DNA from 3 places in the Paenibacillus sp. VTT E-133280 genome. Region 2 is predicted to be linked to each of the others. Evidence: predicted binding sites of a transcription regulator. Region 2 holds the regulator's gene; each other region holds the start of a gene.
The links. Region 2 encodes Rex, which represses fermentation and respiration genes when NADH is low (regulators of the CRP and FNR family bind a similar motif). Its sites were predicted from a motif close to TTGTGAAATATTTCACAA; they were not measured.

Region 1 (6,488 bases), on a different contig from region 2:
GGAAGATGTATTATCCATGGGCTTTGATATGGCTGACCGGCTTGCGATGGGTAAATTGATTATTACACCAGAAGAAAAAATGGGAAAAGCCCGGATTAACGACTGGTTTGGTCCACACTTTTTCACTACGAACTTCTGGTATATGTGGGCTACTACTTTCGCCTTCCAACCTTGGCATAGCGCTGTAGAGCTTAAACGATATATGATTCGCTTCGTTCATGAGTTTCCAAGAATTCAAACCCTGGAAGGCGTAACCCGCACTCCATATAACCAGTATGATTCTATCATCTTACCTATGCACAAATATCTTGAAGGCTTCGACGTAGACTTTACACTGAAATGTACAGTAACCGACCTGCAGTTCAAAGATGGAGATGGCATTACCGTCACCCAAATGAACGTCCTACGCCAAGGTGTAGCCGACGTTATTAACATAAATGAAGACGATATCGTAATCGTCACGAACGGCTCTATGACCGAAGGCTCCAGCCTAGGTTCCATGACCTCTGCCCCACGTCTCAACGGCAAGGGAAGCTCGTGGAAATTATGGGAGAACATCGCCGCCAAAAAACCTGGACTTGGCAATCCATCATCCTTCGATGATCATGTCGATGGTTCGAAATGGGAGTCCTTTACCGTGACCTTCCAAGATTCCAAATTCTTCGATCTCATGGAGAAATTCACTCGTAATCGTGCAGGTACTGGCGCATTGGTTACCTTTAAAGATTCGAGCTGGTTAATGTCCGTTGTCTTAGCTTTCCAACCGCATTTCCGCAATCAACCAGACCATGTAAAAGTATTCTGGGGTTACGGTTTGTACCCTGACAACGTAGGCGACTTCGTGAAGAAGAAAATGAGCGAATGTACCGGTGAAGAAATTATGGAAGAATTAATCGGTCATCTTCATTTCGAAGAACATAAGGACGAGATTATGGCAACCGCCAATTGTATTCCATGTATGATGCCTTATATCACTTCACAATTCATGCCTAGATTAAACAGTGACCGACCTAAAGTAGTTCCTGAAGGCTCCACTAACCTTGCCTTCGTTGGACAATATTGCGAAATTCCAGATGATGTTGTATTCACCGAAGAATACTCTATCCGAGCAGCAAGAACTGCAGTGTACACACTGCTTGGTATTAATCGGCCTATCGAGCCAATTAATCAGCATCAGTACGATGTCCGCACGTTGTTCACAAGCTTTATCACTTCTTTTAGATAAACACCTCATAAAGAGACAAGCGCTCCCGAATCTATCCGGGGGCGCTTGTCTTTGTAGTGTGTAAAACAGAGCAGCGTTTCGGAACTAAAAAAAGAAGAAATGGATACTTCTCCATCTCTTCTTCTCCACACTATTTGAACTTTATATGCTGCAAGATCCATCTGCGCAGCCATCATCTGTGGATGCATCAGATTGTCCTTTGCCCACCACTTGCAGTGTTGGCCCTGCTTGCTCTTCTGCCCACACGGTATCCAATACCTCTGTAAATACAGGTCCTGGCTGTGCACCGGATAACGCATATTTATTGTTGAACACGAAGAATGGTACACCGGTAATATTCAGACGGCTTCCTTCTTCGATATCACCATTCACTTCAGCTGTATAAGCATCCGTCTCCAGCATTGCTGTTACTTCTGCCTCATCCAGCCCTACCTCAGCAGCAAGTGTAGCAAGTACACTGCGGTCTCCAAGATTCAATGAATCCGTAAAGTAAGCACGTAGCAGACGTTCGGACATTTCTGCCCCTTTTCCCTTGGAGCTTGCAAAGTGACTTAGGCGGTGACTATCAAAAGTATTCGTATGCTTCATCGTATCGAATTGGAAATCCAATCCCACATCTTGGGCTTGCTCAGTCAGCTGTGCGTTCATTGCTTTTGCTTTTTCAATCGTCATTCCGTATTTGGAAGCCAGCATCTCATGAATACTCTGAGTCTCATTCAATTTTGCATGTGGATCCAGTTGAAAACTACGGAATACCACCTCTACTTGATCTCTGTTCGGGAACTGACTCAGCGCATTCTCCAAACGTCTTTTACCAATATAACAAAATGGACACGCATAATCGGACCAAATATCTATTCTCATGAAAAAAACCTCCTAATATTATTGTTCATTTGTAACTGCTGAATAAGATTGATAACTAAATATTCGTCGCTTACTATTATATAGTTAAAAACCGAAAAACACAAACTTAACTTTTATTAAAATAATTTCATTTAGACCTGAGCTGCACTAAAAGTATACGAAAGTGGTATATACGCTCTTCTTCAGGAACGATAGAATCAAGGTAACCACATTTTGCCGGATAACTGCATTCAGATGAGCGGACAAAAGAAATCCTGAAGGGAGATTAAGATATGCATGATCTATCTATAGTGATTCCTACTCGCAACCGAATCAATGACCTTACGGTGTGCATAGAGTCCATTGGCAAGCAGACAAATCTTAAAGATATCTCTATCGAGCTATGGATTATGGACGACGGTGAGATCCCTAAAGACAGATTAACTTATTATTCTGAAATACTACAAGGATTACCACAGGCTGAACTCCATTATCATCGCAAAACTAAGCCTGGTCTCTGGCTTTCCCGTTACGAAGCGCTAGGGCTGATCCATGCAGAAATCGTGCTCCATTTAGATGACGATGCAGAATTAAATGACCCCTTATATATTCGACGATTGTTAGATACTTATACAGCCGACGACTCTATTGTTGGTGTAGGTGGTGTAGCCAAAGGTATACATAGCAGCATGCCAAGCAGGCTATTCGGTATGCTAACCGGACAAATGTCCGGGTCACCAGGCAGATTGTCGGCAAGTATGTTTGCAGGCTCGCAATTCCTTTGGGGAGAGAAGAAGCAGGTATTTGAAACTGATTTTTTTCACGGCTGCAATATGTCCTTTCGGCGCTCGGCACTGCGTGATATTAAGCCCTATCCATGGATGACAAGCTATTCCATAGCCGAGGATATTTATCTATCCCATTTAGCCAGCCGCTATGGCAAGCTTGTGATTAATCCCGCCATGAAAATCATCCATCATGAGTCGCCAGGCTCTCGCGATAAAGCGGGCGTTGTAGCACAAGCTACAGCCATTAATCACTACTATCTACTCAACTTGCGAAAAGCTCCATTAATGAATTATGCTGCCTTGATCTGGACATTGTCTTGTCTGACGGTTAAAGCAACCCTAAAACGGAATTTCAAAGCCGTTAGCGGATATGCCAAAGGTATCCTCTTCGTATTAAACCCTCGCAAGAACAAATACAGTGAATATATGCTTGATTAAATAGCATCGTTTTATTCTAAATCTACAGCGCTGCTCCGAATCAGGATACGGGGCTTTTTTTGTTATGCTGACCGACTTATCCCTTAATATGTCATGAATTTGATTTCCATCAACTTGTTATCTGGGGTATGATATAAATAATGTGATTTGTTTTAGAAACTAACTTTATGGATGGTGGAATATGTTCAAGAACAAAAAAACGACGCTGATCCTCGTTGTAATCGTCATCGTCGTCATAGCTGTCGGCGCTTGGCTAATTACTAAAGATAAGGACGATAAGACAGCGGGAACTACGGGTAGCGCAACAACATCCGGAAAAGGTGAGGAAAAATCTCTTTCTCAGACCTTTTATATTTATGACACTGTTGTGAATATCAAAGTGTTTGGTGCTACTGTAGAACAGAAAAATATGGACGATATCCAGCACATGCTGGAGCGAATGGATATGGAGCTTAGCCGCACCAAAGAAGGTGGAGAGACATACGCAATCAATCAGGCAGCAGGAAAAGAAGCGGTTGTTGTTTCTGACGAAACCCTGGATGTAATTAAACAATCCATACAATACGCAAAGGAAATGGACGGGCTGTTTGATCCTACAATCGGTCCGCTAATCGATCTTTGGAATATCGGTAGTGGCGGAGATAAAGTTCCTCCCCAAGCAGATATTGATAAAGCCAAGAGTCTAACCAATTACAAGGACGTTGAAATTGATGAAGCTGCGAAAACTGTAAAGCTAATGAAGGAAAATATGGTGTTAGATCTAGGCGGCATTGGTAAAGGTTATGCTGCAGACCGTATCGCTGATTATTTGAAAGAGCAAGGTCTTAATAGCGCTATGATTAACCTCGGAGGCAGCAGTATTATTGCCCTCGGTAAAAAGCCAAACGGAACGGAATGGAATATCGGATTGCAGGATCCAGATCAAAGCCGTGGTACTCAGCTAGGAACCATTAAAATCTCAGATGAGGTCATCGATGCTTCTGGTGTTTACGAACGGTATTTTATGCAGGACAATGTTCGTTACCATCATATCCTTGATCCACGCACAGGATATCCTTCACAGAACGGTCTCAAAAGCCTTACCATTATGAGCCCGAATGCAACAGATGCAGATGCCTTATCTACTGGGGTATTCTTGATGGGAATTGAAGAGGGTATGAAATATCTTGAAGCTTTACCTGAAGGTGTTGAAGCTTTCTTTATTACCGACGACAACAAGATCTATGCTACTAAAGGCATAAAAGAAAGAATGAACCTTACAGATCCAACATACAGCTTCGCAGAGTAAACGAAAAAAGCTTGTCCCTTAGAGCCGAGTTGGCTTCTAGGGAGCAAGCTTTTTTAATAGACACACGTAAGATTTGAAGAAGAAAGAACTGTGTTTTAATGGGGATTTGTCCTACAATGGTACACATCTACCATCAACTAAGGAGCGAAATTTATGAACCTTGTGAAAACCCTACCCTCCATAGCAGCGGGTTATCGTCATACCGCCCTGCTTAATTCGGACGGCACGGTGACGGCTGTGGGTGATAATAAATATGGCCAATGCGATGTAAGCAGCTGGTGCGATATGATAGCGGTTGCTGCGGGTAATGCTCATACCGGTAATGCTCATACCGTCGGGCTTAAATCAGATGGTACGGTGGCAGCTGTGGGTTGGAATAAATATGGCCAATGCGATGTAAGCGACTGGACTAATATTGTGAGGGTTGCCGCGGGTTGGCGTCGTACCGTCGGGCTTAAATCGGATGGTACCGTGGTTGCAATAGGTCGAAATAATGAAGGCCAATGCAATGTAAGTGACTGGCGTGATATAGTAGCAGTTGCGGCTGGTGATTGGCATACAGTCGGTCTTAAATCGGACAGCACGGTGACAATTGTGGGTAATAATCGGTATGGCCAACGCAATGTAAATGATTGGCATGACATAATGGCTATAGCGGCGGGTTACCTTCATACAGTCGGTCTTAAATCGGACGGTACGTTGATTGCTGCGGGTCGAAATCATGAAGGCCAATGCAATGTAAACGGCTGGCATGGTATTGTGGCTATAGCGGCAGGCAGTCATCATACCATCGGTCTTAAATCAGATGGTACCGTGGTTGCTGTGGGTTGGAATAAGTACGGCGAATGCAATATAAGTGACTGGCGCGATATGGTGGCCGTAGCGGCAGGTTGCACTCATACCATCGGTCTTAAATCGGACGGTACCGTGGTTGCTGTGGGTAATCACGAACAGGGTCAATGCGACGTAAGCAGGTGGCGCGGCATCCAACTCCCCGGAAATTAGTTATAAAATAATGAAAGCCATGCGCAGATTTCTCTCGCATGGCTTTCTAATATCTTTGGAGTACTTGTTCTCTCACACCAAAGGAAGCTCCCCAAATTCCTTATAATTAGTAAAAATATAACTAGGCTTATGATCCGTAGCTGGTTGTCTTCCTCTCGGATTGAACCAACAAACCTTCCATCCAGCCGCAAGTGCTCCAACTACATCGTTAGCCCAAGTATCCCCTATATAAAGCGAATTGTCCGCCAAAGTACCAGTTTTTTGGTTTACGTGTATGAATATTTCCGGGTCCGGTTTAGCAAGACCTACAGCATCAGAAATAAAGATCATGTCCTCGGGAATAATCTGATCTAAGCCTAGCCCACGAATCTTACTCATCTGATGATCCTTTGGTCCATTCGTAATAATGCCTACCTTATGACCGTCCGCAATAAATCGTTCAAGATGCTCACGCACGCCATCAATCATCTGAATCGTATATTGACGTCCAATATATGCCGCTTGAACCGCTGTGGCTTGATCACGATCAATCTGCAAACCATACTCGGCAAAAGCAAGCTCCAACCGGCGCACCCTCGTCTCTTCAAGCGGAATCTCACCGCGCAAATACATCGGCCACAACACATCGCTATGATGTCTCACTTTATAGAATAATTCCGCAAAGTCCAGACTACTCTCATCTGGGCTGAGCACTTCCCTTACCGCTTCTTTAAATGGTACCAGATGATCATACAACGTATCATCGAGGTCAAAAAAGATTGCTAACTTATGACTTGTTTCCACTTTAACGCCCCTTACTCGTCTTTCTCTCTAGCTGCTTTAGAAAAAAAGGTTATAGGTAAAAAATTCATCATCCCGAATGTAGCCATGCGCTTCATATAACCGCTGCGCCCCCACATTC
Region 2 (6,488 bases):
ATAAAAACAAGCGAACCATAAATAGTCCGCTTGTTTCTCCTAAAGTAATTTTGTTTAACTTAGCGGCTAGGTAAACTGTATCCTTCACCCATTCGAGCCCCATCTGAGAACCGATAAAATTGATAATAATACCGACCGCTTTGTTTATAAAAAAGCTGCCAAGCATACTCTCCGTTATACACCCCCGGTAACAACCGTTCAATGCTAATATCCGGGAGATCGGCTTTTATAAGACTACGCATTTTTTCTTCAGAGGTCCCTTTACTTAGTTCCTCGGCGAATACTGCGTCGGCGCCTTCGGCAAACTTCCCATCTACAGTAAAGCGTACCCAAACCATCAACTCGGTCCCGGATTCATTCTTCCCTGTTAAGACCCAGTAGACTGCATTTTCATCCCACACGGATTTCTGTGCTTTAGTTACCTCTGTTAGACCCGCGCTGGTTTTGGCGACATCCTTAGCGATATCTCGCTCGTTCCATTGATCTTTCATAATATAAGCATAGAACTGGATGAGTCCGAACAGAAGGAGCAGAATCAGAACTGACCCCAGGAGGATCCATTTTTTCCTTTTCTTCAAGGTACAGCTCCCTTTCTAGTAATATATCTTTTTTGATTATATAACACACCCGTGTGTTTATCCAAAGTTTCATATCTCGTTCAATGATCTAATGATCAGAAACACAAAAGGCTGTAACTTTGCAATAGCAGAAAGTCACAGCCTTTCAGTTATTTGTTATGATCTTAGACTATCGTTTAAGCAGTCCATCAAAGGCTTCTTGCGCCTTACGACGGATGGCTTCCTCATCTAGCGTTACACATTGTCCATGTTTAACAACCTGTTTACCATTCACCCATACATGCTCAACATCCTTGGCACTGGCAGAATAAACAGCGTGAGACAACAGATCTGTGTGTGGGAGCAAATGCGGCTGGTCTATATCAATAGCAATAAAGTCAGCTTTCATACCTACAGCGAGTCTACCCACATCATTTAAAAAGATAGACTTCGCGCCATACTCCGTAGCCATACGTAGAGCTTCCGGAGCCGGAACAGCCGTAGGATCACCACTTACACCTTTATGGATGAGTGCTGCAAGACGCATTTCTTCAAACATATCCAAATTATTATTACTTGCCGCTCCATCTGTACCCAGTGACACCTTCACTCCGGCCTTTAGAAGATCCGTAACTCGAGCAACTCCACTAGCCAGCTTAAGATTGCTTCCAGGGTTATGGGATACACCTACATCATGACGAGCCAGTATCTCGATCTCTTCATCATTCAAATGAACACCATGAGCGATTATAGACGGACGTGTGAACATTCCAAGCTTCTCTAAATGCGCTACTGGCCGCAGTCCGTAATCCACCACATTCTGCTCCACTTCGCGTTTCGTTTCGGACATATGGGTATGCATCGGTAAATTCAAATCATGAGCCGCCTGCACAAACTTAACAAAGAAGTCTGGTGGGCATGTATATGGGGCATGTGGCGAGATCATTGTCGTAATTCTACCTTCAGCCTTACCATGCCAGTTACGCGCAAAAGAAACCGCTTCCGCAAGCTTCTGATTTTGTACTTCTTCTGGACATAGACCGATTACGCCTCTCATTAGTACGGAACGAATACCTGATAATTCGACGACCTCCGCTACTCGGTCCATATGATCATACATATCCAGGAAGGTTGTAGTGCCACCTTTCAGCATTTCAAGTACAGACAAGGAGGTTCCCCAGTATACATCTTCTCCGGTGAACTTCTCTTCCATCGGCCACATCTTCTCCTGAAGCCACACCTGAAGCGCTAAGTCATCTCCATAACCACGAAGCAATGACATTGCGGCATGGCCATGCGTGTTTACCAGACCTGGCATAAACAACAGACGACTGCCATCAACAACTTGCACATCGTCTTCTATTAAAGGCTCTTCTTTTCCTATGTAAGTGATCAAATCATCTTCAATAGTCATATATCCACTAAGAACCGGCTCATCCGTTCCCGGAGTAAGAAAACGCCCGCCCTTGATAATCGTTTTATTGCTCTTCATTTCTGCTTTCTTCCTTTCCATCCTTCAAATAATAAGCAAGGCTTTGCAAATCTGTTGTAAAATCAGCAGCATGAACCCGGATATTCGATGGTGTTTTTAGAATCACTGGTGCAAAATTTAAAATCGCCTCAATGCCAGACTCAATGAGAATATCCGCTACATTCTGCGCTTCTGAATCAGGTACTGTAATTATCCCAATTCGAATACCTTGCTCACGAACCGTCTGACCAAGCTCCTCCATCGGTTGAACGGTAAGTGAGTTGATTTTCCGCCCTACCTTAGGCGCATAGGAATCAAATATAGCGGTAATCTTCATAGTATCTTTCAAATAAGCATTATAATTAGATAATGCATGTCCAAGGTTACCGGCACCCACTAAAGCCACATTCAGTTGTTGATCCAGCTTCAGAATATGACGGATTTTCTCAATAAGATAAGTTACGTCATACCCGATACCTTTTCTGCCGAAATCTCCAAAATAAGCTAAATCTTTGCGAATTTGAGCGGGATTCAAATCAAGTTTCTGTCCTAGCTCTTGAGAGGAAACGGTTAATATTTCACGTTTCTGTAGATCATTTAGGAAACGTAAGTACACAGGAAGTCTGCGAACAACGGCTTCTGATATTTTTTCCGATTTCATAATTTACCTCCTAATGTAAGTAATATTCTTTACTAACCTTATACTAATTCGTGTACCTCGTCTCAATGAAGAGCGGTATTCTTATACCGCCCTTCATTGTAGAGTGATTAATATGATCGATGACGTTCTTTTTAAGAAACGCCTCCGTCTTCCAACCACTCCGCTATACGAGGAACCATTTGATCCGTAAGCATATGCTCCATTTTTGGGCCAGGCAACGAATAGAGGAAATATTTCCCATAGTGAGATTCGATCACCCTGGTGTCATACACAATAACAATACCCCGATCTTGCGCTGTCCGCACCAGCCTTCCAAATCCTTGCTTAAAGCGAATAACCGCCTGAGGAACAGACAACTTCATGAACGGATTCTTTTTCTGGGCTTGTAATAACTCAGACTTCGCTTCCGCTAGGGGATGGTTTGGCGGTTGAAACGGGAGCCTCACGATGGCCAAGCATGTTAATGCTTCACCCGGAATATCAACACCCTCCCAAAAACTGCTTGTTCCTAACAGTACAGAGGCTGCACTGTCCTGAAAACGGCGGATCAGCTTGCTACGGCTGCCCCCCTCCACGCCTTGACCCAGCACCGTGATCTCTTGTGAGGCTAGAGCCTCTTTCAAAGGATCGTAAACCTGGCGTAGCATCTTGTAAGAAGTAAACAGGACAAGCATCCGCCCGCGTGTTGTAGTCGCTGCTTCTGCTAGTGATTGTACGAGTGTATCAACAAATCGGGCATCGCCCACACTGCCCTTCACACTAGGGAAATCCCGTGGAATAACTAACAGCGCCTGCTCCCGATACTTAAAAGGAGAAGGCAGGAGTGATGTCATCAGACGCCCCTCTTCCGCAGCTTCATTAAGTCCGAGATTATCAATCATAAACTGGAACGATTTATCAACAGAGAGTGTCGCCGAAGTTAGCACGATACTTTTCTTCTTGTCGAAAAACAGCTCCTTAAGCTGAGTACTGACATCAACAGGAACGGCATACAGCTGTAGCGATTTACTGCGATAATTTCCATTCGCCTCCAGCCAATATACTACATTCTCATCGTTTAATCCCATAAAAAACCGTACTTGCTCACGTATTGAAGCTAAATCCTTAAATAAGCCGCTAATATCGGTAACTAGACTATCTGAGGAAGATTGACCTTCTTGATCTCGCATTTCATTAAGCATTTTATCACCTTTACGGATAATTTCGCTTAATGTCAGATTCATAGTATTCTCTAAAGCAACCAATTCATCCCAATCTTTCGGTTTACGGGTAGGAAGTAGCCGCATGACTAACTGGCCAGCTTCTCCCGCTGCTGCATCGCTGCGTTCCGGCAAGAGGCTGAATAGTTTATCACTAAGCAGATCCCAGGTTTCTTTTATGGTAAGCAGGTCCGGATAGATTCTATCGATCACTCCGCTCCATTCAGAAGCTTCCTCACTGCCTGATGACTGAAGCATTTGGCGAAGCGTAGGAAGTTGGCCATTTCGACTATCCTTATAAAGACGCGATAGTGTATGTGCCACCGTGAAATGCTTCATATGCATGCCTAAATGCTTGCCAGCCACGTCCTCCAGATGATGGGCCTCATCAATTACAAGATGTTCATAAGCCGGAAGTAGCTGGTGCCCAGCCTTAACATCTGCGAAAAGCTTAGAGTGGTTCGTAATGACTACGTCTGCAATACCAGCTTCATGCTTTGCCCGATGGTAATAACACTTACGGAACCAAGGACAGGAGCGCCCCAGACAAGAATCGGTATCGCTAGCCACCGTCTCCCAGAAATCTCCTCCACGACCGCTTAAGTTGAGCTCTTCGTCATCTCCTGATTCGCTTTGCGTCAGCCAAACGATCATCTGAGCCGCAGTAAGCGCATCTTCCCTCGGACTGACAAAGTCTTTTTTATTAATTTTATGTTCGAACTTACGAAGACACAAATAATGCCCTCTGCCCTTAAAAATTGCAGCTTTAAATGGAAATGGAACTACCTGTGTTAATAAAGGAATATCCCGCTCACGCAATTGATCCTGCAGATTAATAGTATGAGTGCTGACCATAACTTTTTCATTCGTGCGAACGCTTTGGTATATGGCAGGCAACAAATAACCAAGTGATTTGCCGGTTCCTGTCCCTGCTTCGATCAATAGATGTTTGTCTTCGGCAAGTGCCGTCATCACCTCATTGATCATAATATCCTGAGCTTCTCGGCTTTCATACTGCGGCAAAGTTTCTTTAAGTCGTTTCGTTACTTCATCCATATAATCTGTAAAAGATAAATTCTGTAGCGGATTCTCAGCATGCTCGTCTCGAGGTGGAGCTAATTCGTTCCAGTCTCCTACAGCAAGCGCTAATTGACGATAAAAAGTCAGATCACCTTCGGGCTGAAGCGTCTCCGCTTCCCGTTCACGCAGCAGACCATCGAAATACCAACCAAGATCACTATCCTCTTCCGTAAACAGCTCACAGAGTCTCTGGATCGTCAGCAAAGGCAAATCGTAGAGCTCCTCCAGACATTTCAGCAATACAAGAGCAGTTGCGAGTGCATCACTGTCTGCCTGATGCGGACGCTCATGCGTCACACCAAAATGTGCACTAACTGATCCTAGTTGATAGGATGTGAGGGAAGGAAAGCAGATTTTCAGAAAATCAATCGTATCTAAAATCCGTCCTTGAAATGGTAAATACCCACATCGGTCTAAAGCATTTTGCAAAAAATGGAAGTCGAATGCGACATTATGCCCTACAAGCACAACATCATCCAAGAGTGGAACAAGCTCCATCATCATCTCATCCAGCTCAGGTGCATCCTTTACATCATCGTCGGTAATCCCCGTTAGACCAGTTATAAAAGGAGGTATCGGCGTTCCGGGCTTGACGTAGGAACCATATACCCGGGAGATGGACCGGTCTTCTTCTATAATTGCAAGGCCAACCTGGATGATTTCACCCACGGATTGGGTTCCCGTTGTTTCAAAATCAAGCACGGCAAATTTCATTATAATTCTATTCCCTTTCAATTGAGACTCTTAATCAGCATAACAGAAGTTGCGAAAAAAGGCGATGCACACCACTGGTTCAGGGGATGCATCGCTTGAATGAAAATGCGGAATAATAAACCGTAAACGTAATAATTTACAATAATGAAACAAGCTGATTTCCGAAATGAAGCTTACCTCCTCTGCGGCGGCAAACCTCCAAATTCACAGTCGGTTCAGGAAGAGCCGGGTCAAGTTGCAAAGAAAGGCCAAACAGCTCCTGCGCTTCATTGAAACGTTCCTGTGAGGCCCGGATACAGCCTAAAGCATTATACACCATGGCTTTGAGCTTGGTTTCCCTTATCAAACCGAGCATATGGTTCAGATGACTCCAAGCAGCCTCCCCTTCCCCTTCTTGCAGGTAAGAGATGGCTAAATATAATCGAGCAGCCAGGCTATCCGGATATTGCACAATAACTTCCTTAAACTGCTCAATACATTTTCCATACATCAAGAGCTTATAATACCCCTGACCTCTGACAAAAGTATCCATGCACAGCTCGGGTGCTTCCTGCTCTGGCACTTCCTCTTCGACCACAGTCGTAAAATCTACACTTTCACGAAAGTGGCTTAGCTTCTCTGCAAAGGCCAGCCATTCATCCATGACTTTATCGCTAAGTCGATGCAGCATATTATAATTGCATAAAAGCTCATTCCGGCGGGCACCCTCCGCTGTAGGGTAATCTGTAACGATCTCCTGAAGCACCTTGTTCATTTCAGCAAACATATGTTGAAACATGGGCTATCCCCCCTTACTGAAGATGAAA
Region 3 (6,488 bases), on a different contig from region 2:
TTTTAGTATTTCTCGTATGAATGTTCCTTACAAAAGAGCGATTTATTTCTTCTTTCTGATGACATTATTTATTCCGGCGACCAGTTACATGATTCCGAACTTTGTCAATCTGAAGGAGCTTGGATTGCTAAATCAGTACGCGGCCTTTTGGTTGCCAGCGGGAGCGAACACTTTCTACTTTCTATTGTTAAAGAACTTTTTTGACGGGATTCATCCAGAAATCTTTGAAGCAGCACGAATTGATGGGGCCTCTGAGCCGAGAAGCTTTTTCTCCATTGCCGTGCCACTATCCGTTCCGATTTTTGCTACATTAGCAATCTTTATCTTTTCTACTGCATGGAACGACTGGTTCTGGCCATCTTTGGTTATGCACAGTGAAGAGAAATATACGCTTGCGACAGCCATTTATAAATACGTTATTAATGTGAAGGCACTCAATACTAATATTAAGTTTGCAATCCTGTTTATAGTATCCTTGCCTCCAATCCTTGTCTTCTTGATTTTCCAGAAATTCATTATGCGTGGGGTTGCTTTGTCGGCCGTGAAAGGATAAGCAATTATCGACGAATTTACCCATGGATCGTAAACATGCACATGAAAGGAATAAAAATGCACCTCGTTTGTAAACGGTTTCTAATTTATGATCGATAGGTAAGATAATTATGAATTGAAAAGGGGAGTTTCAATGCGTAAGTACTCTAGCGTTCTACTAAGCGTACTTGTAGCCGGATCGTTGCTATCTGCTTGCAGCGGCAACAATAACGGAAACACAGCGGGGAACAAAGGCGGGGAAGCATCTACTGCGCCAACAAATGCGGTAACGGATAATACAGCAACTGCTACGGATGCGCCAGTGGAGGACATTACTCAAAGAAAAGTGACGATCAAGATCCACTATCCAACACCTGACTTGACTGAAGTGAGAGCGCAAGAAGATGACAAGATTAAGCGTTTCCAAGCTGAATATCCTAATGTTGAAATTGTTAAAGATGACTGGCAGTACAATGTAAGTGAAATCGGAATTAAAATGGCTGCGAATGAAGCACCAACCTTCTTTAACACCTACGCTACAGAAGCTAAATTCCTGGTGGAAAAGGGCTGGGTTGCTGACATTACGGATCTTTGGAACAAATATGAATTTAAGGATCAAATTAACCCAGTACTGCAAAATCAATTCATCATTGATGGTAAAGTTTTCGGCGTAACTCAAAAAGGTTATGTAACAACTACTATGATCAACAAAAAAATGCTGGATGAAAAAGGCGTTGCAGTCCCACCAATGGATTGGACTTGGGATGATATGCTGAATACGGCTAAAGGCGTAGCTGATGTCAAAAAAGGCATTTCCGGTATTGCTCCAATGGGTAAAGGTAACGAAGCAGGCTGGAACTGGACCAACTTCCTGTTCGAAGCTGGCGGTGAAATTCAAAAGGTTGAAGGCGGCAAGGTTGTAGCTACATTTAATTCCGACGCTGGTGTTAAAGCACTGGATTTCTACAAAAAACTTAGATGGGAAGCTAACGCGATTCCTCAGGACTGGGCACTTGGCTGGGGCGATGCTGTAGGCGCATTCCAACAAAGTCGTACAGCTATGGTAATGGCTGGATCCGATGGCGTAATCGAGCAAGCACTGAATCAAGGCGGACTGAAACCTGAGGATGTGCTCACATATCCAATGCCTGCTATGGAAAAAGGCGGTAAGCACACCGGGGTACTTGGTGGTGATTACCTCGTTATTAATCCGAATGCAACACCAGATGAGCAAGAAATGGCATTCCGTTATATCACATTTGATTACTTCTCTGATAAAGGTTTGGAAGCCCTGGATGCAGTTCTTCAACAACGTACAGCTGATGGCAAATACTTTATCCCGCCACTCTTAGATTATTACTCAGCAGATTCTGAGTTTGGTAAGAAGACCAAAGCGGTTTATGACAAGTACACAAATGTATACCAATATAGCCCTGATATTATGGGACTTTTGGATGGTAAACCTGAAGCTCAATACAACACACAGGACTATTACGCAACTATGTCCAATGTTATTCAAGAGCTGTTCTCCAAAAAAGGAACGGATTCCAAGAGCCAGCTAGAAGCAGCAGCTAAAACAGTGCAAGAGAAATTCTTTGATACGATTAAAGCGGAATAGTCTAATGCAAAAACCGGCCCCTTTGGGGTCGGTTTTTTTGTTCTGAAGATTTATAAATTTATAAATCTTCAGAAATAGTGATAATCAATTGGAAATTATTTCGGTGAAGGAAAATCGTAAGGGACTGTGATGAAGAGAATTCATTTTTGAGTACTGATTTTAGATATATGGAATAAAAAGGAGCTAAAATTTTGCTTATTAAAGTATAAATCTAAGATTTAAAGGGTTTTATAACATAAAATATGGTAAAAAGACTATAATATGATCGAATGAAAGCGCTTTGAAAACAAATCAAAAAAACTTTATACTTTGTGAAAGATTTCACTATACAAGGTAGAAATCATGTGATAAGATAAATGTGTAGAGAAAAACAACTAAAAATTGACAGGAGGACGAGGGAGATGGCAGTTAAGAACGAAGTCGCCGCCCAAGTTAAACAAGTTACCGCTGAAGAGTATATTCAGAATTTAGTGGATAAAGCAAAAAAAGCGCATGAGGCGTTCATGGCGCTAGACCAAGAGCAAGTTGACACAATCGTTCATGCAATGGCGTTGGCTGGACTCGACAAACATATGTACCTCGCAAAATTGGCCGTAGAAGAAACTGGACGCGGCGTATACGAAGACAAAATTACGAAGAACATCTTCTCAACTGAATATATCTGGCACGGAATTAAATACGATAAAACAGTAGGCGTTATTGAAGACAACGCTTATGATAGCTTCCAAAAAATTGCTGAACCCGTCGGAATTGTTATGGGTATCACACCGGTAACCAACCCTACATCCACCACGATGTTTAAAGCGTTGATTTCGATTAAGACACGGAACCCTATTATATTCGGTTTCCACCCTTCTGCGCAAGAGTGTAGTGCAGCCGCAGCCAAAATTCTTCATGATGCTGCCGTGAAAGCTGGCGCTCCTGAGAACTGTATCCAATGGATTGAAATGCCAACAATGGACAAGACAAACGCATTGATGAACAACCCAGACGTTGCTCTTATCTTGGCAACTGGTGGTTCTGCAATGGTAAAAGCAGCTTACAGCTGTGGTAAACCAGCACTTGGCGTAGGCCCTGGTAACGTACCTGCTTTCATTGAAAAGAGCGCGGATATTGATCAAGCCGTAACGGACATCATTCTTTCTAAGACATTTGATAATGGTATGATCTGTGCTTCCGAGCAAGCTGTTATTATCGAAGAACCAATCTTCGATCAAGTGAAGAAAAAAATGATTGCTAATGGCTGCTACTTTGTGAATAAAGAAGAAGCTGCCAAACTGACTAGTGGAGCAATGAACGTAGATAAATGTGCGGTTAACCCAGCAATCGTAGGTCAATCCGCAGTGAAAATTGCTGAAATGTGTGGCATTCAAGTCCCTGCCGGCACAAAGATTCTGGTAGCAGAACTTGAAGGAGTAGGCACTAAATATCCACTGTCCGCTGAAAAATTAAGCCCGGTTCTTGCTTGCTACAAAGTTAAGAATGCAGATCAAGGTATCGAACGCGCAGCTCAAATTGTTGAATTTGGCGGTATGGGCCACAGCTCGGCTATCCACTCCAACAATGAAGAAGTAATCATGAAGTTCTCTAACCGTCTGCAAACAGGACGTATTCTCGTTAACTCGCCTTCCACACATGGTGCGATCGGCGATATCTATAACACTAATATCCCTTCATTGACTCTGGGCTGCGGATCTTATGGTCGTAACTCCGTGTCGCAAAACGTTACAGCAATCAATTTGATCAACGTGAAAAGGGTGAATCGTCGTACCGTGAATATGCAATGGTTTAAAGTACCTGACAAGATCTATTTCGAAAAAGGCGCTACTCAGTACCTGACCAAAATGCCTGATATCACACGTGTCGCAATTATCACAGACCCAATGATGGTTAAGCTTGGATATGTTGAAAGAGTTGAACATTACCTGCGTCAACGGCAAACTCCTGTAGCTATCGAAGTGTTCTCTGAAGTTGAACCAGATCCATCGACAACTACAGTTGAAAAAGGTACTGCAATGATGAACAGATTCCAACCGGACTGCATCATCGCACTTGGCGGCGGTTCCCCAATGGATGCTGCAAAAGGAATGTGGTTATTCTATGAACATCCAGATGCAGACTTTAATGGTCTGAAACAAAAATTCATGGATATCCGTAAACGGGTATACAAATTCCCTAAACTTGGTAACAAAGCTAAGTTTGTAGCGATTCCAACTACTTCGGGTACAGGTTCGGAAGTAACATCTTTCGCAGTTATTACCGATAAAACAACTGAACAGCACACTAAATATCCATTGGCTGACTACGAGTTAACTCCAGATGTAGCTATCATTGATCCTGAGTTCGTATACAGCTTGCCAAAAACTGCAGTTGCTGATACAGGTATGGACGTATTAACACATGCTATCGAAGCTTATGTATCTGTTATGGCGAGTGACTATACTGATGGTCTAGCTATTAAAGCCATCCAACTGGTATTCCAATACCTTGAAAAATCGGCGCTGGAAGGTGACAGAGTAGCACGTGAAAAAATGCATAACGCATCCACACTTGCTGGTATGGCCTTTGCCAATGCATTCTTGGGTATTAACCACAGTTTGGCGCATAAATGGGGCGGACAGTACCACACTGCTCATGGTCGGACTAACGCGATCCTTATGCCACACGTTATCCGCTACAATGCTAAAAAACCTACGAAGTTCGCTTCGTTCCCTAAATATTCGCACTTCGTAGCTGATGAGCGTTATGCTGAAATTGCCCGTATTCTGGGATTGCCAGCCCGCACAACTGAAGAAGGTGTAACTAGCCTGATCAATGCTATTTGCGATATGAATAAAAAATTGGGCATCGAAGAATCGTTCCAGCAACTGGGCTTTGATCCTAAGGACTTCGAATCCCGCGTAGATTACTTGGCTGACCGTGCGTTTGAAGATCAATGTACAACTGCCAATCCTAAGCTGCCACTGGTATCTGAGCTTGCTGATGTATACCGTAATGCGTTCTACGGAAGATTTGATAATTAATAAATGGTTAAATAGAGAATAGGATAGTTGTGGACTTAGATAAAGGTGACAAATATCACTCGAAAGGTGATATTTGTCACAGTGTTTTTATAGAAAATAAACTAGAATGTTTATATAAACAACGGTCCCACATATGAAATGTTGATTGTGAAATTTGGAACAACCACATCTTTTGGGGATCACGAGACACGGGATCAACCTTCAAGCCCGCGATCTCTACAAATATAATAAATATAGATGGAGGGATTTAGCATGTCGGTGATTGAAAAAGAAGTAAATGAAGTGAAATCCGGTTGGAGAAGTTTTACAAAAGGTAAATGGGCTAAGAAAGTTGACGTTAACAACTTTATCGCTAGTAACATTAAGCCTTATGAAGGTAACGAAGAGTTCCTCGTAGGTCCTACTAGTAACACAACTGAACTGTGGAAGATTATTTCCCAACTGAGCAAGGAAGAAAGAGAAAGAGGCGGCGTATGGGATGTTTCCCTAGATACTGTCTCCACAATTACTTCACATGCTCCAGGCTACATTGACAAGGATAAGGAACAAATTGTAGGCGTGCAGACTGACGCTCCTTTCAGACGTTCCATTCAGCCATTCGGCGGGATCAAGATGATGGTCGATGCTACGAAGGCTTATGGCTTCGAGCTTCCACAAAACATCGTTGACATGTTTACGAACATTCGCAAAACGCATAACCAAGGCGTATTTGATGCATATACACCAGACATGAGAGCGGTGCGTAAATCCGGCGTTATCACAGGTCTTCCTGATGCTTACGGCCGCGGACGCATTATCGGCGACTACCGCCGCATTGCTCTGTACGGTATTGATTTCTTGATTAAAGACAAAAAGCAACAATTAGCTGAGCTTGAAGTTGATTCCATGACAGAAGAAGTAATTCGTTTGCGTGAAGAGCTGTCTGAGCAAATTCGTGCACTGGGCGAATTGAAAGAAATGGCAGCTGCGCATGGAATGGATATTTCCAAACCAGCGACGAATTTCAAAGAAGCTACTCAATGGGTATACTTTGGATACCTGGCAGCAGTTAAAGAACAAAATGGTGCAGCAATGTCCTTGGGACGTGTTTCTTCCTTCCTAGATATCTATGCAGAACGCGATATTGAAGAAGGTACTTTGACTGAAGAACAAGTACAAGAAATTGTCGATCATTTTGTAATGAAACTGCGTATCGTGAAATTCTTGCGTACACCTGACTATAACGATCTGTTCTCCGGCGACCCTACTTGGGTAACTGAATCCATCGGTGGTATGGCTGAAAATGGAACCACTCGTGTTACCAAGAACAGCTTCCG

Region 1: CA600_RS09205 (FAD:protein FMN transferase) is a predicted target of Rex. The motif match lies at 3,435-3,452, and genes of this name have one in related genera.
Region 3: adhE (bifunctional acetaldehyde-CoA/alcohol dehydrogenase) is a predicted target of Rex. The motif match lies at 2,459-2,476, and genes of this name have one in related genera.

What each region holds. Positions count from the first base shown of each region.
Region 1 is NZ_NFUX01000015.1:17,684-24,171, reverse strand. It holds gene CA600_RS09220 (oleate hydratase) at 1-1,225, shown strand, start outside; gene CA600_RS09215 (DsbA family oxidoreductase) at 1,367-2,089, opposite strand; gene CA600_RS09210 (glycosyltransferase family 2 protein) at 2,362-3,294, shown strand; gene CA600_RS09205 (FAD:protein FMN transferase) at 3,476-4,582, shown strand; gene CA600_RS09200 (RCC1 domain-containing protein) at 4,736-5,587, shown strand; gene CA600_RS09195 (HAD family hydrolase) at 5,660-6,370, opposite strand; gene CA600_RS09190 (GNAT family N-acetyltransferase) at 6,407-6,488, opposite strand, start outside.
Region 2 is NZ_NFUX01000052.1:3,947-10,434, reverse strand. It holds gene CA600_RS20820 (cell wall elongation regulator TseB-like domain-containing protein) at 60-578, opposite strand; gene CA600_RS20815 (amidohydrolase) at 748-2,049, opposite strand; gene CA600_RS20810 (redox-sensing transcriptional repressor Rex) at 2,036-2,689, opposite strand; gene dinG (ATP-dependent DNA helicase DinG) at 2,821-5,682, opposite strand; gene CA600_RS20800 (tetratricopeptide repeat protein) at 5,819-6,460, opposite strand.
Region 3 is NZ_NFUX01000071.1:8,829-15,316, reverse strand. It holds gene CA600_RS24860 (carbohydrate ABC transporter permease) at 1-553, shown strand, start outside; gene CA600_RS24855 (ABC transporter substrate-binding protein) at 686-2,149, shown strand; gene adhE (bifunctional acetaldehyde-CoA/alcohol dehydrogenase) at 2,551-5,172, shown strand; gene pflB (formate C-acetyltransferase) at 5,425-6,488, shown strand, end outside.